4 regions of the Microcoleus harperi Pol14_C6 genome follow, and region 4 is predicted to be linked to each of the others. Evidence: riboswitches for the same ligand, from Rfam matches in the RefSeq annotation. Region 4 holds a riboswitch; each other region holds the start of a gene.
What was found. Region 4 has a riboswitch for cobalamin ahead of QUA27_RS09425 (DUF1636 family protein). Riboswitches for the same ligand answer to the same signal wherever they lie in the genome.
Positions count from the first base shown of each region.

Region 1: linked by a shared signal. The riboswitch ahead of QUA27_RS13410 (hypothetical protein) and the one ahead of QUA27_RS09425 (DUF1636 family protein) in region 4 are both predicted to bind cobalamin.
Region 2: linked by a shared signal. The riboswitch ahead of cobG (precorrin-3B synthase) and the one ahead of QUA27_RS09425 (DUF1636 family protein) in region 4 are both predicted to bind cobalamin.
Region 3: linked by a shared signal. The riboswitch ahead of QUA27_RS13435 (energy-coupling factor ABC transporter permease) and the one ahead of QUA27_RS09425 (DUF1636 family protein) in region 4 are both predicted to bind cobalamin.

Region 1 is NZ_JAUBQN010000016.1:67,265-74,710, forward strand. It holds gene QUA27_RS13380 (glycosyltransferase family 2 protein) at 17-973, shown strand; gene QUA27_RS13385 (DinB family protein) at 1,209-1,688, opposite strand; gene QUA27_RS13390 (putative quinol monooxygenase) at 1,769-2,050, opposite strand; gene QUA27_RS13395 (diacylglycerol/polyprenol kinase family protein) at 2,256-2,957, shown strand; gene QUA27_RS13400 (energy-coupling factor ABC transporter ATP-binding protein) at 3,117-3,965, opposite strand; gene QUA27_RS13405 (SAM-dependent methyltransferase) at 4,306-5,172, opposite strand; gene QUA27_RS13410 (hypothetical protein) at 5,192-5,632, opposite strand; cobalamin riboswitch at 5,789-5,933, opposite strand; gene QUA27_RS13415 (ABC transporter substrate-binding protein) at 6,343-7,446, opposite strand, start outside.
Region 2 is NZ_JAUBQN010000041.1:361-7,806, reverse strand. It holds gene gltB (glutamate synthase large subunit) at 1-1,929, shown strand, start outside; gene QUA27_RS22355 (GUN4 domain-containing protein) at 2,078-2,581, shown strand; gene QUA27_RS22350 (element excision factor XisI family protein) at 2,621-2,902, shown strand; gene psbA (photosystem II reaction center subunit D1) at 3,304-4,386, opposite strand; adenosylcobalamin-variant (AdoCbl-variant) riboswitch at 4,596-4,675, shown strand; gene cobG (precorrin-3B synthase) at 4,684-6,201, shown strand; gene QUA27_RS22335 (precorrin-8X methylmutase) at 6,356-6,985, shown strand; gene QUA27_RS22330 (precorrin-2 C(20)-methyltransferase) at 6,982-7,446, shown strand, end outside.
Region 3 is NZ_JAUBQN010000016.1:76,338-83,783, forward strand. It holds gene QUA27_RS13420 (DUF2207 domain-containing protein) at 1-16, opposite strand, end outside; gene cbiQ (cobalt ECF transporter T component CbiQ) at 333-1,136, opposite strand; gene QUA27_RS13430 (energy-coupling factor ABC transporter substrate-binding protein) at 1,133-1,465, opposite strand; gene QUA27_RS13435 (energy-coupling factor ABC transporter permease) at 1,469-2,188, opposite strand; cobalamin riboswitch at 2,250-2,396, opposite strand; gene QUA27_RS13440 (Uma2 family endonuclease) at 2,571-3,290, shown strand; gene QUA27_RS13445 (FAD-dependent oxidoreductase) at 3,533-5,113, shown strand; gene QUA27_RS13450 (pentapeptide repeat-containing protein) at 5,625-7,446, opposite strand, start outside.
Region 4 is NZ_JAUBQN010000009.1:26,668-34,113, forward strand. It holds gene QUA27_RS09410 (WD40 repeat domain-containing protein) at 1-156, opposite strand, end outside; gene QUA27_RS09415 (CobW family GTP-binding protein) at 144-1,115, opposite strand; gene cobW (cobalamin biosynthesis protein CobW) at 1,298-2,332, opposite strand; gene QUA27_RS09425 (DUF1636 family protein) at 2,700-3,110, opposite strand; cobalamin riboswitch at 3,133-3,279, opposite strand; gene QUA27_RS09430 (serine/threonine protein kinase) at 3,414-5,393, shown strand; gene QUA27_RS09435 (serine/threonine protein kinase) at 5,551-6,825, shown strand; gene QUA27_RS09440 (type IV pilin-like G/H family protein) at 6,817-7,401, opposite strand.

The DNA.
Region 1 (7,446 bases), on a different contig from region 4:
CAAATTGTCTAAGTTAGTGCCGAAAATTAGCGTTTGCATTCCTACTTGCAATCGAGTGCATCTACTGGCTTTTGCGATCGCCAGCGTGCTAGATCAAACTTATACAGATTTTGAATTAATTATCTGTGATGACGGTTCTACTGACAGCACTCCACTGTTGATGTCGGAATTTGTCGATCGCGGGATTCGCTACATTCGCCACCCGCAGAATATTGGCAAGAGTAATAATATGCGATCGGGCTTTGCGGCAGCAAGGGGTGAGTATTTTATTAAGTTTGACGATGACGATCGCCTGAGCGCACAATTTCTAGAGCGGACATCTGCTATTTTAGATAAAGACCCCAGTATCGATTTTGTCAGTACAGATCACTGGGTGATCGACATTAACAATTATATTGACGAAAGTCAGACGAAACTCAATTCGCAGCGCTGGGGGCGCACCGAGTTATCGCCGGGAATTATTGAAGATTTGCTTTCCACAGTTTTTCTGAGACAGAGTTTGCAAATAGGGGCAACTTTGTTTCGCCACCACGCGCTGGAAGAAGTCGGATTTCTGCGGCCGAATTTGCAAAATTGCGAAGATAACGATTTGTTTGTGAGACTTGCGATTGCTGGCAAAAAGTGCTATTACTTGCCGGAGCTGTTGATGGAGTATCGAGTTCATGCAGGACAGCAAGGAGTCGATCGGGCAATTCCGTATTTAAGCGATAAATTGCGCTATTTGATCGGCTACGAGTTTGATTCCGAGAAGTTGGAAACAGTCAGGCTCCAAAGGATTGCCGAAACTCAATTAGCGCTAGGTTTGCGACTGATTGAGGTGGGTGAAACTGCAAAAGGGCGCCTGATGGTGCGAGCTGGAAAGTCTGTTTCTGAGGCGAAAATGTGGGCTGGTTTGGGATTGTCGCTGCTGCCCGTTGAGTTGCGTCGAATGGCGTTTGCGGCTGTACGGGAGTTGTTAAAACGGGAGTTGTGAAGGCGTAGGATTTCTACAGAATACGCGGCGGTTGAAACCGCGTCTATACACACAAAACTCACAAGGCAAGGGTTGAAAAGTCGGGGGTTAAAATTACGTTTATACAGACAAAACCCACCGAAACAGGTTTATTAAATTCTTGATTTTCTTGAGTCCCCCTCTGCTGGGACGAGGGGCAAGTGTAGGCGAGGTTTTAACCGCCGAGTCTTCTGGCGTGTCGGTTTACAACCAGAAATTATCCGATTGATATAGCGGGTAGCCACGGAATATCTGTAACGCCTGGGTCGTAGCCAAGTTGTTTGAGTAGTGTGGTAATTTGCCCTCTATGGTGAGTTTGATGATTGAACATATGTGTCACCAGAACCCAAGTCGGTAGCACGCGGCATTTACCGTCTACATTGCTGGTGTACTCAAACGGTTGACTCAACCAGTCAGAATTAAGGTGTCTAGACCATTCTATAATTTGCCGATCCGTTGTCTCCCGTTCTGCTCTCAAAACCTCAAAGTCAGCATACAGTTCTTGACCGATAACGGTAGCAGAAAATGGGTGAAGAGTGAAACGACCCATCCATGCTTTGTCACCATACAGTAAGTGATTCAAAGTGCCATGAATCGACTTGAAAAAGGCACCCATATCCTGTTTGCGCTGTTCATCAGGAATTGCCGAGCAGACCGAATATAGATTTTGATTCATCCAGCAATTGTACTCAGCCATTAGCTGGTAGTAGCTACCGTCGTACATACTCAAAACACAATCACATAGTTTGAACAACTTACATTATACAAATACGTCTTTCACAATACTCCTGACTCTAATTGGTCTAGATAAATAAACTCAGGAGCTTTAACTCCGGCTTCTTCTCTAATTTTAACCAGTCTAGGCGACTCAAAAAACGCCCTAGCATCTGCGATTGATGTCCACGCGGAGAAATGAACAATTTTGTTGGGTTCATTGTCATACTTCAAGACCTGATAGGAGCGCTCGCCAGCTTCTTTTCGGATGCTTTCAGCACGATCGAATACCTGTTTCCAAGCTTCATAATTTTCTACTTCATGAATAATTAATACATATTGCATAGTAATCAGATTCTCTGAGCCTCTCAAAACTTCAAACGACTAATTTTATTAGACTAACTCACTTTGTCGCCAAAGCCGACCACATGAGAGGAGTAAATTATAGCGTAGCGACGGTTGAAAATCCTCCCAACACCGAACAGAGCGATCGCGCTTTCCACTAAAGTAGTAAACAGTGCCTGATGTAAATAAGTTTTTCCTAAATATCGTGTCTATATTTTCTGAAGTTCCGACTGTGTGGTTGCAAATTTCCCTCGTGGGAGTCTGGCTGGGTGTGATTTTACTGGTAGCTGAGGGCTTAAATCGCTTTACTTCTGTCGATGCTGAGGTATCGCGGAAGGTGGTGCACATCGGTACTGGAAATGTGATTTTGCTGGCGTGGTGGCTGGAAATACCCGGTTGGGTGGGGATTTCGGCGGGGGTTTTAGCAGGTGCGATCGCCCTAGTTTCTTACCAAGTTCCGATTTTGCCCAGTCTTAACAGTATCAACCGGAAGAGTTTGGGGACTTTTTTCTATGCTGTTAGTATCAGCGTTCTCGTAGCTTGGTTTTGGCCGCTACAGCATCAGGAGTACGCTGCTTTGGGCATTTTAGTCATGACTTGGGGCGACGGATTGGCTGCTGTCATCGGCCAGAAATACGGGAAACATATTTATCGAGTTGGGGGAATTCAGAAGAGTTGGGAAGGTTCTGCAACTATGTATTTGGTGAGTTTTGCTGTTAGCAGTTTGATTTTGCTGGCGGTTCAAGGCGCAGTTTGGCAAACTTGGGCTGTGTCGGCTGTTGTAGCTTTAGCTGCTGCTATTCTGGAGTCGGTTTCTAAGCTGGGAATTGACAATCTGACTGTGCCGATCGGCAGTGGGGCGATCGCCTTTTTCCTAAATCAATTTTTGATAATTGGTAATGTGTAATCTGAACTTACCCCCAGGGGCGGCGTTGCTGGATACAGGTATGAATTCAAGATTTCGCAATTGCTATAAGCCCGTTTGAGGGTGAGTTTTGTAAATTCCAGCGAAAAGGTAATTCATACCGTGAATCAGCAACGCCAATTATCAATTGTCTAAGTCTCCTTAAAGCAGCCGACGTGCTTGTAAAATTTGTTGTTGCCATTGCTCGAAAGCGGGGATTTTTGAGCGATCGTCTGTTGGAAACATCGCCCTTATTTGCTCCATCAGCTCGATCGCCAGCGGTACGCCAAGCTGCAATTGTTCCAAGACATCCCGCTGAGCAAAAACGGTTTCCGGTGTTCCTTCTAAAATCAATTTTCCCCGATCCATTACAAACACCCAATCAGCCCAGCGGTAGATGAAATCGAGGTCGTGACTTGCTAAAAGGATAGTGGTTCCGGCGCTGTGAATTTGTTGAAGTAAACCGATCAGTTGTCGGGTGTGACGCGGATCGAGATAGGCGGTAGGTTCATCTAGCAGCAGCAGTTTGGGCTTGAGAACCATGATATCGGCGATGGAAACCCGCTTTTTCTGGCCCAAACTGAGATTGTGAATTGGTTCGCGGGCGAGTTCGCTTAGATCGAATTGCTCGATCGCCTGCTGTACCTTTTGAGCAATTTCGGATTCTGTCAAGCCTAAATTGTACAATCCATAGGAAATATCTTCTTCTACCGTCGAAGCTACTAATTGATGTTCAGGATTTTGAAATACGAGTCCGATTTGTTGGCGCAGTTGGATCAAAGATTTGCGATCGTAGCGAAAGGGTTCACCTTGCCAGCTAATGATTCCCTGTTGCGGTTGATACAAGCCATTTGCTAACAGAAAAAAGGTAGTTTTGCCACAGCCATTTTGACCGATCAGCCCGCATCGTTTCCCGGCGGGGACTTTGAGGTTTAAATCATGAATTGCCGATCGAGAACCGCAGGGGTAGGAGTAGGAAGTGCGATCGAATTCGAGAATCCATTGAGACATATTTGTTATTTGTTATTTGTTATTTTTTAAGCTAATACGCATTTAAATTGCATGGTAAAATAAATTTTCCTTCTTGTGGGGTGGGCATCTTGCCCGCCCTCAAACAATTTAAATGCACAACAGCTTATAGCCTTGTTCCCAGGCAGAGCCTGGGAATAAATACCCGGAGGCTCTGCCTCCAATTACTGCTTACCAATGAATGATTACCGATTACCGATTACCGATTTCCATTGTATAGCAATCCTTGCAGGAGTCGTCAACTTTTTACCCCACCCCAACCCTCCCCTTATCAAGGGGAGGGAGTAAGAAATTCACAAATGATTTAGGATTGCTATTTGTGTCAGCCTCGATCTGATTTTGACAACTGCCAAAGTTGCATTTCATAACAGAGATGCTGCTCAAAAAGTTGGCCTGCTTCCAACCCTTCAACCACCAACTTCTTGAACCAGCGGCGAAATATCCAGCGCAGGAATTTGTGGACGGGCGGAACTGTTATCGCAATTAAATCTGCAACATACATCATCGTATTCAGTCCATACCTGCGGAAAGTATCGACATACAAATCGATAGTAGGCAAAATATGAGCGGAAATATCCTCACTTTTTACTAAAGTGAATCCAGCCTGCTTTAATGCTGCATGAAGTTCTGTAACCACATGACAATTAGAGAACATTCCCTCTTTATAATTAGCATCAGATCGCAGCATATCGGCCAGCAGCACGTAGCCACCCTGATTGAGGATTTTGGCGGCACCGTTAGCAATATCAACAGCCGACATATATTGGCTACTTTCGCTAAACAGAATAAGATCGTAGAAATGGGTTGCTTTGAAGTCTTCAAACCTCGTGAGGTGGAAGATTGCCCGATCGCCCGTACACTTAAGAAAGCGCTGCTGTTGAAACGGATCGGGTGCGAGCCCTTCCACTGCAAAACCTCGATCGAGCAAATAAGCCGCATTTCCGCCAATCCCGCAGCCCACATCGAGTATGGTATGAGTGCCTTTGGGGATCGCATCCAACAGTTTTACAGTATAAGCTTGCTGAGCCAGGCGCAATCGTGCGATCGTTAGTTCGTCAGCGGGCACAGGTAGGGTTTCCCAATAGCCGTAGTGAAGGTAGGGCGAATCTGTCAGGCCCAAATAGTAATTAAGCGCTGCATTTTGGTAGCGAGTTACTTTGGAAATTTCGATGGATTTTGGCTGCGACATTCGGAAAATTTAGTAAGTTTTAGGATTTCGGGCAGAGTTGAAATTCTTCCCAGCGCTTGCATACTTGTTCATAGCACTCAACAGGAGAAATTGCCAAGTTTTGCAACAAATTGATATCAATCTGACCGTTGGCGATCGACAAAAATATAATTGCTTCCTTGGGTTCGTAGCCAGCAATGATTTGGAGCAAATTTGAAACAGTGTTTTCCTCTATTTCTAGTTGTTGCAAATAAAGGGTTGCCTCCAAGTCGGAAATAAATTGCAGATCGTACTTGATAGTATCTACGCTCCAATTCACATAGCCGTTAATGGGAGTATTGATTTTGCAAGCAACCAAGCCCCGTCCTCGATTCAAAAAGCCATTCCAAGCAGTATGTCCTATCGACAAAATATTCTGATGAATAAACAAGTTTTGCCAGTAGCCAAAACTACCCTGCCAAACACTATCTTCGATTCGCATTTCTTTTCCATTAAAATAATATACGCTTCAGAACGCAGAGCGAATTACATCAGCGTTCATCTGTGTTTATCTGCTGATATCTGCGGTTAAAAAAGCCCAATCCAATAATTAAAAAAATAATAAACTCACCATCATCCATACCTCGCAGATGAAAAACAACAGGTAAACAAATCGGCGGGCATCCTGACTCAGAGATCCAACGCTCTCATTACAGTTGCGGGACAGCGCCGGATTCGCACCGAACTTTCCCCCTTGCGTCTGATGGCTGTTCTCCATCAGAGCCGATCAATATACGGGGATGTTACCACTATTTGGGATATTTGACAAAAAAGCGATCGGACATCTGCAATAATTCTTGTGGGGAGTAGGGGTTAGGCATCCTGCCGGTCCAAGACTTCCTTTTCAAGTCTATATTGTGATTCGGTGTGTCGCCAGTCATCAGAACAATTTTTCCATTGAGAAATTCATGCCGATCCTGAGAATTTACTTCAGCTTATAGATATTTTTCAGCCGTGTAGGTTGTGGTTTCAACGGGCGCGCTCATATACAACGCTCTCCTTTAATTTTCCCATTTTCTTTTATTTTAAGAATCATGTTAATTAAACATAAAATTCTCTTTTAATCATGCTAAGAAACAGGCAAGATGCCTGTGCCACAAAAAGTTAATTTGATTGTGAAGTTGGCATCCTGCCCGATCGCACTTAACGAACTTACCGCAGCGGGACAAAGTTATAGCCAGTGCTTCCTCCTTGTTTAACTTGCACTAAAATCGTCTTACCAGCCCGATCGCCCGTGGGCAAAAACTTCACATCCTCGCTCGATCCTGCAGCCGAGAAATTCGGATTTCTGAGTGCTTGTTGCAACCCTTCCCGCGTATTGCTTTGCCACAAGCCAGCGATGACAGCTTGAGTCGCGTCAAAACTCGTTGCGGTTCGCCAATTTACTACTCCTCCCCAGCGCTGACTGGCATTTTTAGGAAATGGATTGTTGGGATTAGCTTCAGGATGCCAGGGAACGGGCAAAACAAGCCCGTCCACGTCCTTTTGCCCGTCTTTTAGCGTTTGAAAGGTGTAAAGAGTTGAACTGCTGTAAAGCGCTAATTTGCCTTGATTTGCACGGGCTAGATCGATCGCGCGATCGATGCGATCTACGTGGGATGCTACCATCAATCCTTGTGCACCTTGGCTAACAGCATCCGCGATCGCAGTGTTAGGATTAAATGTCGGCGCTGACAAGTCGCAGACAATAGGAACTAATCTGCCACCTGATGCTGAAAGAGAGGCAATAAATTCATCCTTAAACGAAGCTTTGCCAGCAGCTTGAGAGTCGTAGCAGAAGGCAATATTGCTTTTGCCGACTTGTTTGACGATATACTCTGCTAAAGGAGCAGTCATCGATCGAGTATTGGGGACTGTCCGAAAAATATAGCTGCCAAAACCTGACAAATTATTCGTACTGCTGGTAGGTGTGATCATCACCAGTTTCTTTTCCTGATAAATTGGAGCGGCTGCTAAAGAGGCATTGCTGTCATTATGTCCGATTACCGCTAGAATTTTCGGGTCATTTGCTAATGCTGCTGCAACTTCTTGCGCCACTTCTGGACGGTTATTGTCATTGACAATTTCAACTTGCAAACCGGCACCGTTAATTCCTCCCCTAGTGTTGATTTCATCTTGAGCTTGGGCGACACCCCGGAGGATTTCTTGGGCGATGTTGGGGTTGCTGCCGCTCGGCACGCTGACGGCAATTTTAAGAGAAGTGCGATCGCTTACTCTCGCGTTATTCAAATAGATTACCGTTTCCGGATCGTTGCG
Region 2 (7,446 bases), on a different contig from region 4:
TCGATTTCTAAAGAAGCCCACGAATCTCTAGCAGTAGCGATGAACCGTATCGGTGGCAAATCGAACACCGGTGAAGGCGGGGAAGACCCGGAACGCTACACTTGGACGAACGATCGCGGTGACTCGAAAAACAGCGCGATCAAACAAGTTGCTTCTGGGCGTTTCGGCGTTACCAGCTTGTACCTTTCCCAAGCGCGGGAACTGCAAATTAAGATGGCGCAAGGCGCGAAACCCGGTGAAGGCGGACAGTTGCCCGGTAAAAAAGTATACCCGTGGATTGCCAAGGTGCGGAACTCGACTCCGGGTGTGGGATTGATTTCGCCTCCTCCTCACCACGACATTTATTCGATCGAAGATTTGGCAGAATTGATTCACGACTTGAAAAATTCCAACCGGGAAGCGCGGATTAGCGTCAAACTCGTGTCGGAAGTTGGAGTCGGGACGATCGCGGCGGGTGTTGCTAAAGCCCACGCCGATGTCGTGTTGATTTCCGGCTACGACGGCGGAACCGGCGCTTCGCCGCAAACTTCGATCAAACACGCGGGATTACCTTGGGAATTGGGACTGGCGGAAACTCATCAAACTTTGGTACTCAACAATCTCCGCAGCCGAATTGTCGTGGAAACTGACGGTCAAATGAAAACCGGCCGCGATGTAGCAATTGCTGCCTTGCTGGGTGCTGAGGAATTCGGTTTTGCGACGGCGCCGCTGGTGACATTGGGCTGCATCATGATGCGCGTTTGCCACCAGAACACTTGCCCGGTGGGCGTGGCGACGCAAGACCCGCTGCTGCGGAAAAACTTTACCGGCGACCCCGATCACACGGTAAACTTTATGACCTTCGTCGCGCAGGAAGTCCGGGAAATTATGGCGCAGTTGGGCTTCCGCACGCTGAATGAAATGGTGGGGCGGACTGATGTTTTGGAAGCGAAACAAGCTGTGGAACACTGGAAGGCTAAGGGTTTGGATTTCTCGAAAATCCTTTATCAGCCGGAAGTTGGGGCGGATGTCGGGCGCTACTGTCAGATGGCGCAGGATCACGGTTTGGAAAAGTCGATCGACATGACGGTGTTGTTGGATTTGTGCAAAGGTGCGATCGAAAATGGCGAAAAAGTACACGCCAAACTGCCAATTACCAATGTCAACCGCGTTGTCGGCACAATTCTCGGCAACGAAATCACCAAACGCCACTGGGAAGGTTTGCCAGATGACACGGTACACCTGCACTTCCAAGGCAGCGCTGGGCAAAGCTTTGGCGCATTCGTTCCCAAGGGAGTCACCCTGGAGCTCGAAGGCGAAGCTAACGACTATTTGGGCAAAGGCCTCAGCGGTGGCAAAATCATCCTGTATCCGTCGCCAGCTTCTACCTTTGTCGCAGAGGAAAACGTGATTGTGGGTAACGTAGTGCTTTACGGCGCGACATCCGGCGAGGTTTTCATCCGAGGGATGGCGGGCGAACGTTTTGGGGTGCGTAACTCCGGCGTGAATGCAGTAGTTGAAGGTGTGGGCGATCACGGTTGCGAGTACATGACTGGCGGCAAAGTTGTAGTTTTGGGTGAAACCGGGCGCAATTTTGCAGCGGGTATGAGTGGCGGTGTTGCTTACATTTTGGATGAAGCGGGCGATTTTGCTACTCGCTGCAATATGTCGATGGTGGATTTGGAAAAGTTGGAGGATGTTGAGGAAATTAGCGATTTGCGGCAGTTAATTCAGACTCACTTTGATTTGACTGGAAGTGCGAAAGCATCGAAGGTTCTGGCAAATTGGGACTCGATGGTGCCGGTGTTTGTGAAGGTGATGCCGAGGGATTATAAGCGGGTGTTGCAAGCTATTGAAAGGGCGATCGCATCGGGTTTAAGCGGTGATGATGCGCTGACGGCTGCGTTTGAAGAAAACGCTCGCGATGTTGCTCGGATTGGCGGCAGCTAGGGTTAGGATGGGTGCGTTACGGCTACGGCCTAACGCACCCTACAAAACTATAATTAACTCAAGCATGGGTTTCTCGAAGCGGGCGCGAAGCAAATTCATATGGATCAAGTCAAATAATCTCATATTCAAAATATCTTGGGCGCTGACCATGAGTGATTTTCAATCTTTAAATTATGACAACCAATTTCTTAATCTAGCGTCAGAAAGCGGAGCTGATTACACTCAATTACGCAATTTTTTAGCAGAGGGCAAGTTTAAAGAAGCTGATTGCGAAACTAAACAAATTATACTTTGGGTAGCGTGCTGTGAAAAATTAGGCTATTTATGGCATTCAGATTGGGTAAACTTTCCTTGTACAGACCTCCAAACAATTAACCAACTTTGGGTAAAATACTCAAATGAGCGTTTCGGATTTTCAGTACAAAGGTCTATTTGGCAACAAGCGGGCAAAGATTATGACAAATTCTGCGAATACGTTAAATGGGATTCATTTAATAGTAGAATGACCTATGAACTCCGCGCTCCCCTTGGTCATCTTCCCCATACTTTTGTATATTGGTTAGGACATAGAAGAGTCATCGTCCCTGGTGGAAATAGCTGGGGATTGGGATTGCATTGGTTAGATTCCAAACTATCTGCTTGTCATCTATAAAATAATTATCGTAAATACAGAAGTAGAGAAAATTGTGCAATAGATCAACTAATCGAATATCCCAAACTAATCAAGCGTATTTTGACCGAGTATATAGAATTGTGCAATAATCGCCCTTCTCAACAAGACATTGAGACATTCTTGATTACAAACGAACAAAACGGTCATTACATCTGGATGAACCTGGGCTGGCCAAAGGGCGAGCGCACTACCGATATCACTGTTTACGTTCGGATTCGCGATCGCAAATTCTGGATTGAGGAAGACTGGACAGAAGATGGGATTGCAACGGATTTGGTGCGCGCTGGAGTTCCCAAGTAAGATATTGTTTTGGCATTTCACGAGCCTGGGATGCGGCAGTACACAGATTTTGCAGTAGCTTCGTAGCACTTCAGGGATGGGAAAATTAAAAAGCTCGATCGCACAGCTATTGATGGTTATTTATTGAACAAAATTTTTTTGAAACATTAGTGTACTTACCACCATATTCTCCTCTAGCTAAACAAGATTGAGCCAAGAAGAGTCTTGGTTAAAGAGTCGAACCCGCCAACAACTGCAACAGTTTGATTGTTTACGTTCTGGTAATTGAAGATGTCTTAGGTCAAGCGTCCTAACTGCCTTAGCGACTGCGATACTTCCCATCCCCCCAGTAAAACTCTTTTTTCCCAAAACAAAAAGCGCCCCTATTTCTAGGAGCGCTTTTTGTTATCTCAGACTAAAACTTAGCCATTGATAGAAGGAGCAACCAAAGCTACAGGAGTGACTTCACTTGCAGCCAAGTCAAGCGGGAAGTTGTGAGCGTTGCGCTCGTGCATTACTTCCATACCCAAGTTAGCGCGGTTGATCACATCAGCCCAAGTATTGATGACACGACCTTGAGAGTCGATAATCGATTGGTTGAAGTTGAAACCGTTCAAGTTGAAAGCCATCGTGGAGATACCCAAAGCGGTAAACCAGATGCCGACTACTGGCCATGCACCTAACAAGAAGTGCAAGGAACGGCTGTTGTTGAATGAAGCGTATTGGAAAATCAAACGACCGAAGTAGCCGTGGGCTGCGACGATGTTGTAGGTTTCTTCTTCTTGACCGAATTTGTAACCGTAGTTTTGCGATTCGGTTTCGGTTGTTTCACGAACCAAGGAAGATGTTACCAAAGAACCGTGCATGGCGGAGAACAAGCTACCACCGAAGACACCAGCAACTCCCAACATGTGGAACGGGTGCATCAGGATGTTGTGCTCAGCTTGGAACACGATCATGAAGTTGAATGTGCCGGAGATACCCAAAGGCATACCGTCAGAGAACGAACCTTGACCAATTGGGTAGATCAAGAATACTGCGGTTGCTGCTGCAACTGGTGCAGAGTAAGCGACGCAGATCCAAGGACGCATACCTAAGCGGTAGGACAGTTCCCATTCACGACCCATGTAGCAAAATACACCGATCAGGAAGTGGAAAATTACCAATTGGTAAGGGCCGCCGTTGTACAACCACTCATCGAGGGAAGCTGCTTCCCAGATTGGGTAGAAGTGCAAGCCGATGGCGTTGGATGAAGGAACAACTGCACCTGTGATGATGTTGTTGCCGTACATCAAGGAACCTGCTACTGGTTCGCGGATGCCGTCGATGTCCACTGGAGGGGCAGCGATGAAGGCGATGATGTAGCAGATGGTGGCGCTGAGCAAGGTAGGAATCATCAAGACTCCGAACCAACCTACATAAATGCGGTTGTCGGTGCTTGTGACCCACTCGCAGAAGCGTTCCCAGACGTTGGCGCTTTCGCGCTGCTGTAAGGTTGTTGTCATGGTTTTATGATTGCTGTATTTGGTTGTCAATGTTCGGATGATGTTTATATTATTAACGGTGTTGTTAAGGTTTGTAAAGGGGTTGAGCGACAGTTAAACTGATGACTGATATTAGGAAAGCTGATGAAACCAGAGAGATGGGCGATCGTCAGGGGTTTTGTTAAGAAAGTTGAGGGTTTTGCTTTCTGTGGGTCAGCTCGTGATACCTTTCTAAAACCTGAAAGCGGGAAAGTCCGGTGCAATTCCGGCGCTGTGCCGCAACTGTAAAAGTCAGAATGCCGATTTCGGGGGCGCTTTGTGGGCGTTTACTTTTGGATTCCCTGCGTAGCACGGGGAGGAGATTATTTGTTAGCTTTGACTGATTTGCCGACTTGTCCGGGTTTATTTTACGGTTCCCAAGCCCGAGACGGAGTTTTATCGAGAATGCGGATTCCGGGGGGAATTTTAAACGCGCAGCAGTGTCGGACTATCGCCGATTTGGCCGCTCAATACAGTACCGGCTGTTTGCAAGTGACAAATCGGGCAAATTTGCAAATCCGAGAAGTGAACTCGGAAATAGCCCCGGAAGTCTGGAACCGCTTGCAGGAATTGGGGATAGCGTCTCGCCGCGTTGAAGTTGACCCGATTCGCAATATTATGGCAAGTCCGACAGCAGGGATCGATCGCCAGCAGTTACTGGATACTCGGCCGCTAGTCAAAGCTTGGGATGATTACCTGCAAACACATTCCGAGTTGTCGAAACTTTCGCCTAAGTTCAGTATTGGCTTCGACGGCGGGGAATCGGTTTCGATCCAGGCTTTACGCAACGATATTTTATTAGCTGCATGCGGTCGTTCAACCCAATCAGGAATCGTTTTTCGGCTGCATTTAAACAGCGATACAGGAATTTTAATCCCAGAATCGCAATGTATTTCAGTATTAGCCGCCCTTGCTAGCACCTATCTTGAATATACCAAAATAAGACCTCGAATTGATGGCAAAAAACCGCGTTTGCGTCACCTGCTGGCAGATTGGGGCGCTGAAAGTTATCTAGAAAGGGTACAGCAGAATTTACCATTTTTATGGCAATTCACATCTTGCACCTTTCCCAAAAACAGCCAAGATGCCTCATCTGAAAAATCCCTCCCCCATCACCGACATCTCGGCATTCATCCTCAACGACAGTCCGGTTTCTCCTACATGGGAATTGCACTGCCTTTCGGTAGGCTAGAATCAAAGCAACTGCGGAATTTGGCAAGTTTAGCCCAAAATCTAGCCAGCGGTACCCTGAGACTTACGCCGTGGCAAAATCTGCTAATTTCTGATATCCCCAACTCCCAGCTTTTTGAGGTAAAACAGCAAGTGGCAGATTTGGGATTGCACTCGTCGGCGACTCGCCTAGATTCGTGCTTGGTGGCTTGTGCCGGCAGCAGCGGCTGTGCGTCGGCGGCGACAGATACTCAAAGTCACGCCCTAGCAATGGTGAGGGATTTAGCGCAAAAATTGACGATCGACCTGCCGATTAACATTCATTTCAGCGGTTGCGAAAAGTCCTGCGCCCAGCACCAGCCAATTGATATCACGCTGGTGGGAATTCAGATTGAGCGAGGAGACGAGACGATCGAAGGTTACGACATTTATGCGGGTAGAAAAGATTTGCCCTTCGGACGACAAATTTTTCAGGCGGTGAGTGCGATCGAGATGCCCGGTGCGATCGAGCGAATGTTGCGGGTGTATCAGCGGTTTCGGGAGCCTGTGGAGTCATTGGGTGAGTTTGTCGATCGCCAGGCGATCGACCAATTGCAGGAGTTGTTGAGCACCGAAAATAGGAATTGAAAGTGAAAAAATATCCCATAAAAAAAGACAAATTTTAAGCATTTCTCTTTCTATCTCTCTTGAGATTTCTTCCCTCGCGCCCTTCACGCCTTCGCGGTTCATTCAAAAAATCTATTTCACAAATCCCACAAAATTCCCATAGCAGTTTTAAACAATGATTGACTACATTCGAGACGGAACAGAAATCTACATTAAATCCTTCGCTACAATTCGAGCCGAAGCAGATTTGTCAAGCTTGCCGCCCGATTTAGAATCCGTAGCCGTGCGACTAATTCACAGTTGCGGCATGACCGATATTGTTGCAGATTTAGCAGCTTCCCCCGGTGCAGCCACCTGCGGACGCCAAGCCCTCGTCGCAGGTGCGCCGATTCTGTGCGATGCCCGGATGGTAGCCGAAGGCATCACTCGCAAACGTCTTCCCGCTGATAATCCGGTGATTTGCACCCTCTGGCATTCCGAAATCCCAGAGTTGGCGCGGCAAATGGGAAATACTCGATCGGCCGCAGCCCTTGATTTATGGCTAGACAACTTGCAGGGTGCGGTTGTGGCAATTGGCAATGCCCCGACTGCTTTGTTCCGACTGCTGGAAATGCTGGATGCCGGAGCACCCAAACCGGCTTTAATTTTGGGTTTCCCGGTAGGATTTGTCGGGGCCGCCGAATCCAAAGCCGAACTGGCGGCCAACAGTCGGGGAGTGCCATTTATTACGTTGCACGGGCGGCGCGGCGGCAGTGCAATGGCAACGGCGGCAGTGAATGCGTTAGCGAAAAAGGATGAATTATGACTAAGGCTAGTGGTAAATTGTACGGTTTGGGTATTGGCCCTGGCGATCCAGAGTTGATTACTTTGAAAGCTTATCGGATTTTGCAATCGGTGCCGGTGATTGCTTATCCGGCGATGGAAAATGGTAAGGTGCTGGCGCGGGCGATCGTCGCCGATTATCTGCGCCCGGAGCAAATTGAGATTCCGATGCCGTTGCCTTTTAGTCCGACGCGATCGTCTCAACCTTATTATGATATTGCTGCCGAGAAAATTGCCGCACATCTGAGCGAGGGGCGGGATGTGGCGGTGCTATGTGAGGGCGAACCTTTTCTCTACGGTTCGTTTATGTATCTATTCAACCGTTTGTCGGGGAGATTTACGACTGAAGTTGTGCCGGGAATTTCTTCGACAATGGCGAGTGCGGCTGCGTTGGGAGTGCCGCTGACTTATCGTAACGATGTGTTAAGTATTATGCCTGCGACG
Region 3 (7,446 bases), on a different contig from region 4:
AAGGCCGTTGATTCATAATATGATGCCTATTGAACAGCTATTGATGACTATTATTCAATAGGTTTTTGGTGAGGTCAATTCATATAATTCATTGATTTAGTTCATAAAAGTCATATTTATAAGATGAAGCTTGGGATAGTGGGCTTTTTTGGGACGGGCTAGAAGCCCATCCCACATTTTTTTTGATTGCTAAGGTGGTGTTAATCGGATTTTTATAATCCTGTCTTTTGAAACTATTGTGGGGTGGTATTGGAGCAGCGACCCAAAGTTTAATTTTTACAATCCTGTTTATTGCAACTATTGTGGGGTGGGCTTCTAGCCCGCCCCAAGGTTTAATTAGGTTGAAATACAATACTTAACAGGGTTAAAACGGTGCAACCAAACACGGCTTCAAATGTATATCTTCGCGAAGGTTTGTAAGGGTAAGAATTCCAAACGCGCAGTTCTCCATTAAAGCCGCGAGACGCTAAACTCAGCGACACTTGACGGTAGTTTTCCAAAGTTCGCTGAAGCAATTGCCCGATTAAAATTCCTAAACTGTGCATTCCCAGTTTCCAAGTGCGGTAGCCGCAGCGCGAGTTTTGTGCTATCCAAAGTTCATCGGCGATCGCCAATAAGCTAAAAATAAACCGATACATTAGTAATAGCAGTTCTGTGACCAACTCTGGACAGCGTAATTGTCTGAGAATTTGCAAGATTTCGGTAAATGGAACCGTCAAGAGGATGAAATACATACAGCTTGTCGATGCGAAGGCGCGGGCAAATAGCAAGCTCACTTGGTATATGCCGGTGCGGCTCACATACAGATAAAAAGTGCTGATGCTAATGCCCCAACCTTGCCAAATATCCCACCCAATTGCAGGGATACGATCGCCCGCAACCGCACCTAGCGCCAAAGCAGGCAAACTTGTCAGCAAAAACATCAACGGTAGCGACAGCAACCGCAAATACAGTTTTCCCGGAATACCCGCATAGACGACGATCCAGACGCCCAACCAAAGGGCGATCGACAATTGGACGATCGCCCCAGAAACTAGAGACAGAATTAACAGGGCGATCGCAAAGGATAACTTGTGAGATGGCGGCAACCCCCGCAAGCGATTTGTATAAGCCAGACTATCAATCTGATGGTTCATTCCGACGATTTATTATCAGACTGCTGCCGAGATTGCGATCGGCCTTTATACAACCCAATGACGTACCCAACTACGCCAGCCCCCATCGCCGCTTGAGACGCAAACAATAGACTTGAAATTTCTCCGCTAGCCGGCTCAAACAAGTGATTGAACCAAGGTTTATAACCCGGTTTAATTTCGGTAATTGCTTTCTTAGCTTGGTCATCGGCACCGCCATATTCACCCCGCACAAAAACGAGAGGAAACGCTGCCAGAACAATCACAGCGCCAGCCAAAAGCCAATTTTGCCGCGAAGTAGATTGGTGATTGTTTGTAGTTTTTTGACTCACGGCTTATGACTCCTGTCTTAATAATTTCAAAGTTTCTAACTCCGGCTTCCCGTAAGAATGCAGCCAATTCCAGACCAATAGAGTCAGCAATCCCTCACTGATAGCTAGGGGTACTTGAGTGATAGCAAAGATGCCCGCAAACTTGAGAAACGAAGCCATAAAACCGCCGCTGGCTGCCGGAAAAGCTAACGCTAATTGAATCGAAGTCGTCACATAAGTCAGCAAATCGGCCAAAGCCGCAGCACAAAAAATTGCCGCCCGCTGGCTACCAGTTCGCAACAGCAATCGATAGATAAAATACGCAGCGAAAGGGCCGACAATCGCCATCGAAAACATATTCGCTCCCAGCGTTGTCAAGCCACCATGCGCTAACAGTAACGTTTGAAACAACAAAACTAAAGCCCCCAGTACAGCCATCACCGAAGGGCCGAACAAAATTGCCCCCAAACCGGTACCCGTCGGGTGAGAACAACTGCCCGTTACCGAGGGAATTTTTAAAGCAGAAAGCACAAAAGTAAACGCACCCGCCAACGCAAGCAATAGTTTAAGTTCCGGGTGTTCTTTTGTAATGCGAGTAATTGAACGCAACCCAAAGGCAAAAAAAGGCAACGCCACCATCCACCAAAACGCAGCCCATTGCACCGGCAAAAAACCTTCCGAAATGTGCATAGCTGCGGCGGGCGTTGCCGATGCCAGGACAATATAACAACTCAAGCCAGCCATCAATCCCAAGCTGACCAATTTCCGATTTCTGGTCTTCACGCTGAACCTCGCAGATGAGACTATGTAAATTAACACATCGGCGGGCATCCTGACTCAGAAAGCGACATGACTCTCATTACAGTTGCGGGACAGCGCCGGACTTGCACCGAACTTTCCCCGTTTCCTCTAACGGCTGCTCCCCATTAGAACCGACTCGTTAGACATAGTTTAGTCGATCGCGTAAGTCTCAGCAAATATTTTACAAAAATTTATTCAGATTACCTAAGTCAAAATTACCTATCATATTCTCTTCTTTTCCTTCGCGTCTTGGCGGTTCGTTCAATAAATACTATCCCTCAACAAATCAACGGTATAATATTAGTGAGTTTTGAGGAAAGCCGCAATGTTACAGTACAACTTGCCGAGGAACTTGCCCTCCGCCGATGAACTACCCGACTCGGATGAAACGCCTGTGGATAACGAACTGCAAGAGCTAATACCAGGGTTGTTAAAAGCCATATTGCTCATACTTTGGTCAGAACGCATGGACTGGTTTTTTGGCATAGATATGGGTATCTATTATCACCCGGATAAACCTGCCATTGTGCCCGATGCTTTCTTGAGTTTAGGTGTAGAAAGGTTTTATGATGAAGAATTGCGTCCCAGTTACGTGTTGTGGGATGAAAATGTTCTGCCGACTTTTGTGCTAGAAGTTGTTTCCCCAACTTATCGCAAGGAATACAGCACAAAATTGGAGGAATATCAAGCTTTAGGCGTACTTTATTACGTCATTTATTCTTCCCGCCGCCGTCGTAAACCCCGTTTAGAAGTACACAAGTTAGTCAATGGAAAGTATGAATTACAGCCAGGAAATCCAGTTTGGATGCCTGAAATTGGTTTAGGAATTGGTTGTGAAAGGGGAAGTTATTCTGGGGTGACAAGGGAGTGGTTGTATTGGTATGATGCCGAGGGAAAACGTTATCTGACTCCTGAAGAACAGGTGAAAGAATCAGCGCAGCGCGCCCAACAGGAATCCCAGCGCGCCGATCGATTAGCTGAACGTTCCGATCGACTAGCTCAGCGATTGCGGGAGTTGGGGATAGATCCTGATAATATGACCTGATGGCAATCAAGAGTACCAGACTGACCGACTCTAGACGCTCAGAAACCGGGTTTTTCAACCGAGATCGATCGTCCTCAACGAAAGATTTTCAGGAAAAAACCCGGTTTCTGCATCCAGGAATATGTGAATATTTATCGCAAAAATCAGGAAAGAGCGAGCTAGAGTTGGGAAAAACAGAGAGTTTGACGGCAAACATTGAGATCCCGCTCGAAAAGATGAAAATCAGGAGAGGTTATTAAATAATGGTCATGGATCTGCGTTCTTACGATATCATCTGTTTTGGTGATGAAGTTCCAGGAGTTCTAGCTGTTATCTCGGCCTCCAGAGAATATCTTCGCCGCACAAAGCGTTATCCGCGAATTCTGCTGATGTCTAAAGGAAGCTTGCAAGAAGGAATTGGCGGGCATTTGGTAAGAGGTGGCCTTGCTTATTTAGATAGAAGTCAGATTAGTGAAGAACTTCAACAATCTTTAAAGTTAGATATCTTTGGTTCACCGGCGACAATCTATAAAGAATTTTTACAAAAATCCGGCGTTAAGGCAATTGCACTTGACCCCCGCAAAGCCAGTGCAGTGCTGAAAGAAATGCTCGTACAAGCTGGCGCAGATCTCCTCAGCAAAGTAGAAATTCAATCAGTCAGTAAAGAAGGTCAAAAAATTGCCAGTATAACCACCTCTAAAGGCGTAGTTTATGCCGGCAAGCAATTTATTGATGCCACTGTCAATGCCGAATTAGCTCAAGCTGCCGGTGTAAGAAAGCTGAAGGGATTTGAAACATTTGGTCTGCCTAACTCAGAACTTCCAGTCACCCTCGTTTTTGAAACCCAAGGACTCAGTGCAAGAGCACTGAAAGAATTCGATTATATTTATCTAAAACGCTTCACAAACCTGGCCGATTCAGAAAGTCAAAAATTTTTGCTCTACGCTGCCGACAAGGATGTCAAACTAGCACAAGAACTGCGGCGGGAAATGCTCGACACCCAAGGAAATCTCAAAACTCTGTGGGCGGGTAACGATTACATCGATGTTCGCTCGCCGGCTCTGTCTGTAGCCTACCACTCCTTTAGAGGAATAAAACTATCTTTTCCTGAAACTGGCATAATTTTAGATGAGGGAAATATAGCCATGCTTCCAAATGACAGACTTTCGTGGAATGCGCTTTTATTTGGCGTCACCAGCAGCGAAGCGGAAGCCTTAGCGAGAAGCGGCAGCAAACCCACGGCTAATATGCAAAGAGAGATGTTATTTGTTACAACTTGGCTGAAGAGTTTGGGGGCTACTTCTGTTACTTATTCGTCAGAAGTTTATATCAGACACGCTGGCAATGTGACGGGAGTTGTAGAACCTTTAACCGGCGCAAAAATGCTGTTAGGTGGCGTACCTGCTAATGAAGCCCTGGCAACATTTAGCTATCATTTTGATGTACGCGGAGGCATCCCGGGTATTGGCGAGAAAGCAAACAGTCTAGGATGGTTTAAAAGTCTGAGCTTTAAACACCCTATCTTTAATATTGGCATCCGCCACGCATTAATTAAAAACGTTCCTAACTTGGCAGTGGTCAGTCCGTGTTCTGGATTTGAAGGGTTTGCCTGTTCTGTCGGCCGAATTGTGGAATTCAACGCCGCAGTTGGTCAAGGTGTGGGTATCGCTGCGGTTAATGCCATTCTAAATAACAAAAATCTAGCCGATGTATCTAACCGAGAAGTGAGGCAAGTTCTCGCCCAAACAGGTCAGTTACCTAAAATTTTTGGAACTCCAAATAATGGTGAGGCAATGTTATTGGCGCAATTCGAGACTCTTGCCAGTTCGGATGCTATTGCGTAATATAAATTCCGGTTGCAGTCCTGCGGAATTGTTGACTGTTGATTGTGGATTGTTGACTAAAATTATGATTTCGGGACAACGGATTGTTTGAACCTCTGAAAAATACCGATACAACTGGAAACGATATAATAGTAATTTCAATAAACAATGCAGTAGTAAATTGGGCAGGTGGAACGAAAATCAAGCCAAAAGTTTTTAGCAAAAAATGAGTGAAATTGCTATTAGTATTATGGTCTCTCGAATGACAACCATTATGTTGGTTTGTAGTAACGACTTTAATCGTCCTAAAATTGTGATCACTTCCGTCGTCACTACAAACCTATAACGGTGATTTTACTAGAAATTATACAATAGCTCGATCGCCTGCACCGAATTATTGTGCTGCGCGGCACTAAACTGTTGCGGCATTTAAATTGTCTGTGAAAAAAACATCCAATTTTTGTGGGGTGTCCCGCCCTGAATATACAATTTAAATGCGCGACAGCTTAGCCTACTCGCTAACAAACAATCCTTACTTCTTCTGCGGGCACTTCGGATGAATCCCCCCCTGCAAACAAATGTAAGCAATTTGACTTTTATCTAAATTCTTAGCCTCTGAAAAATCAACTCCTAGGAATCTACCGGATTTACTACCAGTCGGATTTTGAATAAATTGATCCGAAGCTGTTTTCCCCTGAAACACAGCGCCTTTAAAATTCGCTCCCGCTAAATTCGCGCCCCTAAAATCAACCGAACTCACCTCCGCATTCCGAAAATTCGCATCTTGCAACCGAGCATCTTTAAAATTCACGTTGGCGAGTTTAGTCGAAGTCAAGTCGGCATTTTGTAAGTTAGCGCCGCTCAAATCAGCACCGGACAAATCAGCACCTTGCCATTCCGATTTAGACAAATTTGTCAAAGACAACTGAGCGCCTTGAGCCTTCACTTTGCCCAAACGTGCCCCCGACAAATCTGCTCCCGACAAATTCGCGCTTCCTATATCTGCCCCGGTAAAACTTGCATTTTTTAACAGTGCTTCTTGCAAATTTGCTCCAATTAAAATAGCACTGCTGAAATTAGCTGAGTTTAAATTGCCGCTGGACAAATTAGCTTTGTTCATGACAGCGCGCACAAAAGTAGTCCGGTTCATTACAGCACTGTTCAAAGACGCCCCGACCAAATTTACTCCTTCCAAATTAGCGCCGCTCAAGTCAGAAATCCAATCGTCAAAGGTAGCCGGACGCCTGTCTTCGCCGGTGCCGTAAAAGCGAGTTCCCTGCAAGCTGGCATTGGTTAAATTGGCATTTCTCAACTTAATTCCCGACAAGTCAACTTTGTTTAAAACTAAAGTAAACTGAGAGGGGCCGGCAGGACTTTGAGCTAAATCCGTGCGGCTGAGATCCGCGCCGTTGAGCTGGCTGCTATACACTGTGAGAATTTTGCCGATCGCCCTTTGTACTGTTCGCTGGCGGGCGGCCGCTAACTCGCGTTCCGGGGCCTTGCCGCCAAAGCGCAGGGAATCGAGGTCGTTGCTGAGGGCTTGATTCAACCGCTGCAACTCAGGCAAAGCTTTCGGCCCGCTACTGACTAAAGCTTGCTGGATCGCGTCCAGCATGGCGCGGTTGTCTTCTTGAGCTAGCAAATCCGCTAGCAGGGGTACGGCGCGGGAGTCTTCCACCGCCCCCAAAGCCAAAATGGCCGATCGCCGGCCGGATGCCCCGCTAGCCGATGTGGGAGACAATTTGCTGACTAAAGCGACAAATAATTCGTCGTTCCGCTGCCGGGAATCCCGCATATTTGCTTGACTTTGAGTGTAGATGAGAGTGCCGACAAACAAAGTTAAAATCAATCCCGCGCTGCCGACGGTAACTATCACCAAAGTTGTGCCTGGGTGTTGGCGCATCCAATTCCACAAACTGGCATTTGCTTTCAGGCCGCTTTGTGGAGTCACAACCAAAGCCGCAATCTGCGCGTCTTCCTCAGTCCAATCTTGAGTCTTGACAGGATCGGCAGACACTTGATTCGATCGAGCATTGACGACCAAAGTATTCGCGAGGCGATCGTGTCCAGATTGGCGTTTGTAGCGCAATGCCAAAGCGCCGTCTGCTAGCACTGCCAAGCCACTGAGCCCCCCTAAAATCAGCAAATCAGGAAACGCACCGCTCAAGCGCCAAATACCGTAAGCGACGCCCAGAGGCACTCCCCAGCGCCCTAAACTTTCGCGAATTAGCACTGGCCCAAAACCCGGAGGAGTACCCGACGCTGTGACCACCTTGACGCCAAACCAGCGTTTGGGGAAAGTTTGACCGGTTCTGGCAAGCAAAAACAGTTGCCACCCCGCTAAAACTGCCGGT
Region 4 (7,446 bases):
AACTTCCCCTACTGCCGCCAGCATCACTTCCCCCGCAGCGGAACACACTGCTAAACTTGTGCCATCCGGCGACCAAGTAACAGCAGTTACGTAGTCAGACAGCATTGCTTCGGCGTGAAATTCCAGGGTTTGTTCGCTACTTTTTAAACTAGACACCGACAGAAATCCTCTCGCAATTGATTTTCGTTTAAGTTGCGACCGATGAATACGAGTTCATTTTTCGGAGTTTCGGTAGCTTTCCAAGGTCTATCCGGGCGGCCATCAAACACCATATGTACTCCTTGGAAAACAAATCGCTGGTTGTCTCCGGCGATATTCAAAATGCCTTTTGTCCGAAAGATATTCGGGCCTTGAGTTCGCAACAATTCCTCCATCCAATCGCTAAATTTGTTGCGGTCAAGGGCGCCGGATGCTACTATGGCTACGGAGGTAACTGTTTCGTCGTGTTCGTGAGTGTGTTCGCCCAAAAAGTCTGGTTCGATTTCTAATGCCCGGTTCAAATCAAATGCTTTAACGCCCAACAAAGCCTCCATTGCTAATTCAGCGTTGCGGGTACGGTAAATTTTGGTCATTGCATTCATGGTGCGAATTCGCTTTTCTAATTCTGCCAATTCTTCGTCAGTCACTAAATCAGTTTTATTGAGCAAAACTACATCAGCGAAGGCAATTTGTTCTTGAGCTTCGTCGGCGTCCCAGTGCTGCCAGATGTGCTTGGCATCGACTACGGTGACAACTGCATCTAGCAGTAATTTTTCCCGCATATCTTCGTCTACAAAAAAGGTTTGAATTACGGGTGCGGGGTCGGCTAAACCTGTGGTTTCGATGACTATGTGGTCAAATTTGTCTCGCCGCTTCATCAAGTTGCCGATAATCCGAATTAAATCGCCTCTGACTGTACAGCAAATGCAGCCGTTGTTCATCTCGAAAATTTCTTCGTCGGCATCTATTATGAGTTGGTTGTCGATGCCTACTTCGCCGAATTCGTTGACGATGACTGCAACTTTTTTGCCGTGTTCCTGTGTTAAAATGCGGTTCAGTAGCGTAGTTTTGCCTGCGCCGAGATAACCCGTGAGAACGGTAACAGGAACTGATTCGATCGCCCCAGCAGTCACCATACTTGACCTCGATTATTTTACAATGATAACCATTATCGCTATTTTACACCCGACCTGCTGGAAACGCCCACAATATTAAAGAATGTTAATAAATTGTTGGTGAGAGCTTGGAGGAGCGAGTTTTACCAATAATATTTGCTGCAATTCAAAATATCGATCGACCCGCCCCTCTCAGATGACAATTAATTGTTAATCATAGCTGCAATTCGATCGCGCTCTAACTCTCGACCGATCAGGACTAATTTGGTTTGACGCAGCTCCGAAGGTTGCCAAGGGCGATCGTAAAAATATTCTATCCGCGAACCCACACCTTGCAACACCATCCTCATCGGTTTCTTGGGAACCGCCACAAACCCTTTAATCCGATAGATTTCTTCCTGCTGCATCAAGGATTGCAGTTTTTTCACCAATGCTTCAGGTTCAAATTCGCGATCGGCAATAAAGTAAGTTGAGTTAATATCATCATCGTGTTCGTGTTCCTCCTCAGCATCGTGGTGACTCGGGCGAGACTCCAAATCATCCTCAACCGCCGCATTAAATCCCATGAGAACATCAGGGTTAATTTCGCCACCTTTGCAGGGCACAATTTTCACACTCGGACGCAACTCTTGCTGCAACCAGCTTTGGACTTTGGTGTGAGTTTCCACATCTACGCGATCGACTTTCGTTAAAAGTACCATATCGGCACAGGCTAACTGGTCTTCAAACAATTCCTCGATCGGAGTTTCGTGATCCAAACTATCATCAGCCTGTCGCTGTGCCATCAAAGCATCAATATCACCGACAAAAGTACCGCTAGCAACAGCTTCGCAATCGACAACAGCAACAACACCGTCTACAGTAGCACCCGTGCGAATTTCCGGCCAGCGAAAAGCTTGAATTAAAGGTTTAGGAAGTGCGAGACCAGAAGTTTCTATTACAATACAATCAATTTTTTCTCTGCGCTTCAACAATTCCTGCATAGTCGGCAAGAATTCCTCTTGAACAGTGCAGCAAAGACAACCATTTGTTAGTTCTACAATATTGCTGTTGACATCTTCTTCTTCGTCGCAAACTTGACAATCGCGCAGCAATTCTCCGTCAATTCCGATTTCGCCAAATTCGTTAACCAGAACAGCAATGCGGCGACCTTGATTATTTTGCAATAAGTGGCGAATTAAAGTAGTTTTGCCGCTACCAAGAAAACCAGTGATGACAGTAACAGGAATTTTGTGCATTGATAATTTTGTGCTTATTTGATGGTGGGATATCTCGTTCCCAAGCTCTGCCGGGGAATGCCGATCTAGAGGCTCTGCCTCGCTGGAATAAAGGAGCGCTTTTAATACGAAGCAGATCCTCTGAGTATGCGTTACCAGGCCGAGATCGTAGGTAACAACTTAAGACTGAAACCTACAATAAAAGTCGCTTTTTGGCAAAGTCTAGATCCCCCTAAATCCCCCTTAAGAAGGGGGAATTTGAGAATATTTCTTGTCCCCCCCTTGTTAAGGGGGGTTAGGGGGATCTAGATTTAGATAAAAACAACAGAGACGATCGGTTTGACGTTAAGTTGTCACCAATGGGCAGAGCATGGTAACGAGAAAGGTTCTAATTTGCCAGCGGTGGAATCTTTGCTAAAACGCCTTTTTTCAGAGCTTGAGGACGCTCAGACCAAGGCAACAAACCGTCCGGCTTAGCATAGTATTGACCCGCGCATTCGAGTACCGCCTCGATGCTTTCCGCCTCATTTGCTGGTAAATCGCCAAACAGATAAGTGTACTTTCCGACAGCAGCAAAAGACACCGCACAAGAGTGACTGCAAGCACTCATGCACTCAACTTCTTGAATTTCAAATTTATCGGAAAACTCCCAATCTTTAGCGAGTTCGGACAAATTTTCCATGAATTGTTGACCGCCGCTTTTGCCTTCGCGCTTGCCGTTTTTCCAAACACTAGCGCAAGCAGTGCAAACAAACAAATTGTGCTTTGTGCGTACAGTCGCATTAATTCCATCCATCATCCGTACCTCGCAGATGCGTTCAAAAGTGAGTTAGATATCGGCGGGCATTCTGACTTTAGAAACAACAAGCGTTTCATTACAGTTGCGGGACAGCGCCGGACTTGCACCGAACTTTCCCCGTTTCCTCTAGCGACTGCTCCCCGCTAGAACCGATCGCGAAATCACATCATACCGCACTTGCCGCCTTTTTTCAAAAAAGTTATGTTTGTAGGAGCGATCGTTTCGTTCGTAGTAAGGACTTTAGTCCTTATAAGATAACGGCTTCAGCACTAAAGTCCTTACTACCAACCATAGTAATTACCTATGAACGCTTTTCCTGACTTTTCCCAACATGGCTATCAAATAAGTCGCGAACTCGGATACAACAGTTTGGGCGGCCGCGTTACCTATCTCGCCACAAAAATTAACACAAAAAAATCCGTTGTAATTAAGCAATTTCAATTTGCCCAATTAGGTGCTAGCTGGGAAGAATACGCAGCTTACGAACAAGAAATTAAAGTTTTGCAAAATCTGGATTTTCCGGGCATTCCCCGCTATCTCGATTCTTTTCAAACTGACAGCGGTTTCTGCATGGTGCAGGAATACAAAAATGCCGAATCTGCTGTCGCCCGGACTTTTGCGCCGCCGGATATCAAGCAAATTGCGATCGCCACTTTAGAGATTTTAGTTTACCTGCAAGCTCAGAAACCACCGATAATTCACCGCGACATCAAACCGGAAAACTTGTTAATCGACGAACAGTTAAATGTTTACTTAGTAGACTTCGGTTTTGCGCGGTTAGGAGGTGGAAATATCGCCGCCAGCAGCGTTGTCAAAGGTACGATGGGATTTATGCCACCGGAGCAAATGTTCAACCGGGAATTAAGCAAAGCCTCGGATCTTTACGGCTTGGGGATAACGCTGATTTGTTTGTTAACTGGGACAAAATCTGCGGATGTCGGTAATTTAATTGATGCTAATTATAGCATTCATTTTCGGCATTTAGTACCGCCGTTGCAGCAAGGTTGGATGAATTGGTTGGAAAGAATGGTAGCGCCGAGAATTCAAGATAGATATCAGTCGGCGGCTCATGCTTTAACTGCACTAGAATCTTTGGATGTCAGCAACTTGCCAAAAGTGAGAATTGAGCGCGATCAACTGAAATTTACTGCTACTGAATATGGAGAAATTATCATACGGGCGATCGCCATTAGCAACCCAATTCCCGATACAATTTTAACAGGAAGATGGGAAGTCGCGCCGCATCCGAACGATCCGCCGCACACGCCTTACGACCATTCTTGGATTTCTTTTGAACCGCCATCATTTGAAAGCAATGAATTGGAGTGTCAGATTGCGGTAGATACGAGCAAATTGCTGGCCAGCCAAACTTATCAACGCCAGATTGTACTGCGCGCTAATTCTGAACCAAATACTTATCAAGTTGCAATTCAAGTTAAAACTGCGCGCCTTCCCGAATCCAAACCAACACTATCTTTGTCTAAAAAGAGACTGCTTTTCATGGTGGTGTTTGTTTTCGCCGGTTGGCTGTTGGGTTGCGAAATCCATCCACTGTTTTTATCGATGTTTTTAATTTCTCCGCTTGTTAATGGATTTATAGCAGCGGAAATAACGCTATATGCTGAAGTAAAGGGAACTGAAATCAATTGGTTTGGAGCCGTTTTCGGAGCGAGCTTTGGAATTACAGCTATGTCGATATTAACAAGCGCTTTTGCCTCAGTTTTCGAGATTAATTTGGGCGATAATCTGAGTAAAATCATCCCTTTATTAGTTTGCTTGGTGGCATCAGCTTTAGTTGGTGCTGCGGCCGGTAGTGTTGCCAGTAGTTGGACTTTGACACTCTGGGCATTTGCAGCTTCGGGACTGACTTTTATATCTTCGCTTGCCCTGGGATTAAATTTTGGGATGACACAACCTTTAGGGATTAGTATTTACTTGATACTTCTACTTTTATTTAGTTCCTTTTGTTGGTTGGTAGTTTATACTTTAGCTAAACCTGGAATTTCCGATCGCATTAAAAAAGGTTGTTTGAAGCAAGATGCTGTGACACTCGCCTTTCTCACGGCTGGATTTTGCATCAGCTTAGGAACCGCATTGCAACTGTTTTTTAAATTGGCAACTAATATGGATTCGGTTGAAATCATGGAACTTTTACTTGTCGGAGGAATTACGATCGCTCCCGTCGCCCTCACTGCTATTCCCTTACTCAATCTGATAGTTTTTAAAAGAAATCAAATTATTGCCAACTATCGAAAATCCCAACCCCATTTAATCAAACCGTAAAAACTTGTTCGTAGTAGGGACTTTAGTCCTTAAAGACTGAAGTCCTTACTACAAACCTTTTTTGGACTGAAGTCCTTACTACAAACCTTTTTTGGACTGAAGTCCTTACTACAAACTTTTTTTGGACTGAAGTCCTTACTACAAACCTGACAAATTTATGAATGCTTTTCCTGACTTTTCCAACTACGGCTATCAAGTAACTCGCGAACTCGGACACAACCGCGCCGGCGGGAGAGTTACCTATCTCGCTACCGAAATTAATACCCAACGTTCCGTCGCCGTCAAACAATTTCAATTTGCCCAAACAGGTGCTAATTGGGCTCAATATCAAGCGTGCGAACAAGAAATTCAGATTTTGCGAGAACTGGATTATCCCAACATTCCCCGCTATTTAGATTCCTTCCAAACTGCATCGGGTTTTTGCATGGTACAGGAATACAAAAATGCCGATTCTCTCGCTATTTTGCGCCAGCTAACACCGCAGCGAACCAAGCAAATTGCTATCTCTGTTTTAGAAATTCTCAAATACTTGCAAAACCGCGTTCCGCCAGTGATTCACAGAGATTTAAAACCGGAAAATATCTTGGTGGACGATCGCCTGAATGTCAGCCTTGTCGATTTTGGATTTGCTAGAATCGGCGGGGGAGAAGTGGCCGCCAGCAGCGTTGTTAAAGGCACTTTGGGCTTTATGCCGCCAGAACAAATGTTCAATCGGCAGCTAACTGTTGCATCGGATTTATACAGTCTCGGCGCGACGCTAATTTGCTTGCTAATCGGCATCACTTCTACCGAAATTGGCAGTTTGATGGATGATACGGGGCGGATTAATTTTAAAAATCGCTTGCCGCAGCTAACTCCAGAATTTCTTGAGTGGCTGCAAAAAATGGTGGAACCCAATTTCAAACACCGCTATCCTTCCGCAGATGCTGCCCTCAATGCTTTGATTCCCCTCGAAGTAGTTCAGCAGCGTAACAACTTAAAACCGGTATTGATATCAGTCGGAGTATTAACAGCAATTTCTGCTATTTTTATTCCGCTTTTTTGGAAATCTCCCGAACCTCAAACAGCAGTAGATATCAAACCAGTAATCAACTCAGCAAATTTGAACCCTAAGACTCAAGTAATGTTAACTGACGAATTAGAATCAACGAAACTTAGGGATGTTTGGTCTTTGAAGCAAAACAAAAAAGTCTATTTTGCTGTAAGTGCTGCTAACTTGCCAGAAGGAGAATATAGAAGTTATTGTAAGGTTGTCAACCCTCAAGGAATATTCGCCGCCCAAAGTCAATCTTATTTAAAAACGACGGGCGATCGATTAAATACTTGGTGCTGGTACAATTTTCAAAAGGATGACAAGCCGGGAAATTGGAAGTTTGAATTTTACTTAGACGGTGAAAGAGTGACGCAAAATAGTTTCAAGGTCTTACCTTAAGATAGTTGTTCCGGGCTGGCAGTGAATTTCTTTGCCGTCAAAAGTTGGCGGATTCCAAGTTTCTGCATAACTTGCATTAATTCGATCGCTCTCGCAAATTGCAGAAATAGTTGTTATGCCACCCATTTCTTTAAAAGCAAACACTGCGCCAGTGTAGGATTTCCCGGTACTCATATCATTAGGTTTAGCAATCGCGATCGCGCTTTCAAATTGTGCCGATTGGCGTTGATTGTACGAGGTTTGCACCGGACCCATTGATGATACGATCGTATAATTATAGTCATCGGTTTGTTCTTTAAGTCCTAGAGCCAGTTGAGTAATATTATCGCTAAATTTACCGTACTCTGCATAGTAAGCTTGCTGCATTTTATTAATGCTATTAATATATTGTTTAGCTTCTGAGGATTTCGGAGCGCTAGAGAGGGAAAGTTTGTTGAATTGAAAATCGTAAAATGACGCCATGATGCCAGCCACAACCGCGCTGTAAATTGCAATCCTCGGCAGCAAACTGGATACTGGCAACCTCGATTTTTTACTGGCTTTAGCTACATTGACTGACATTTTTTTCACTGTCATAAAGTAAATTTGCCAAGCTTGTAGGGTGCGCTGCACACACCCTAC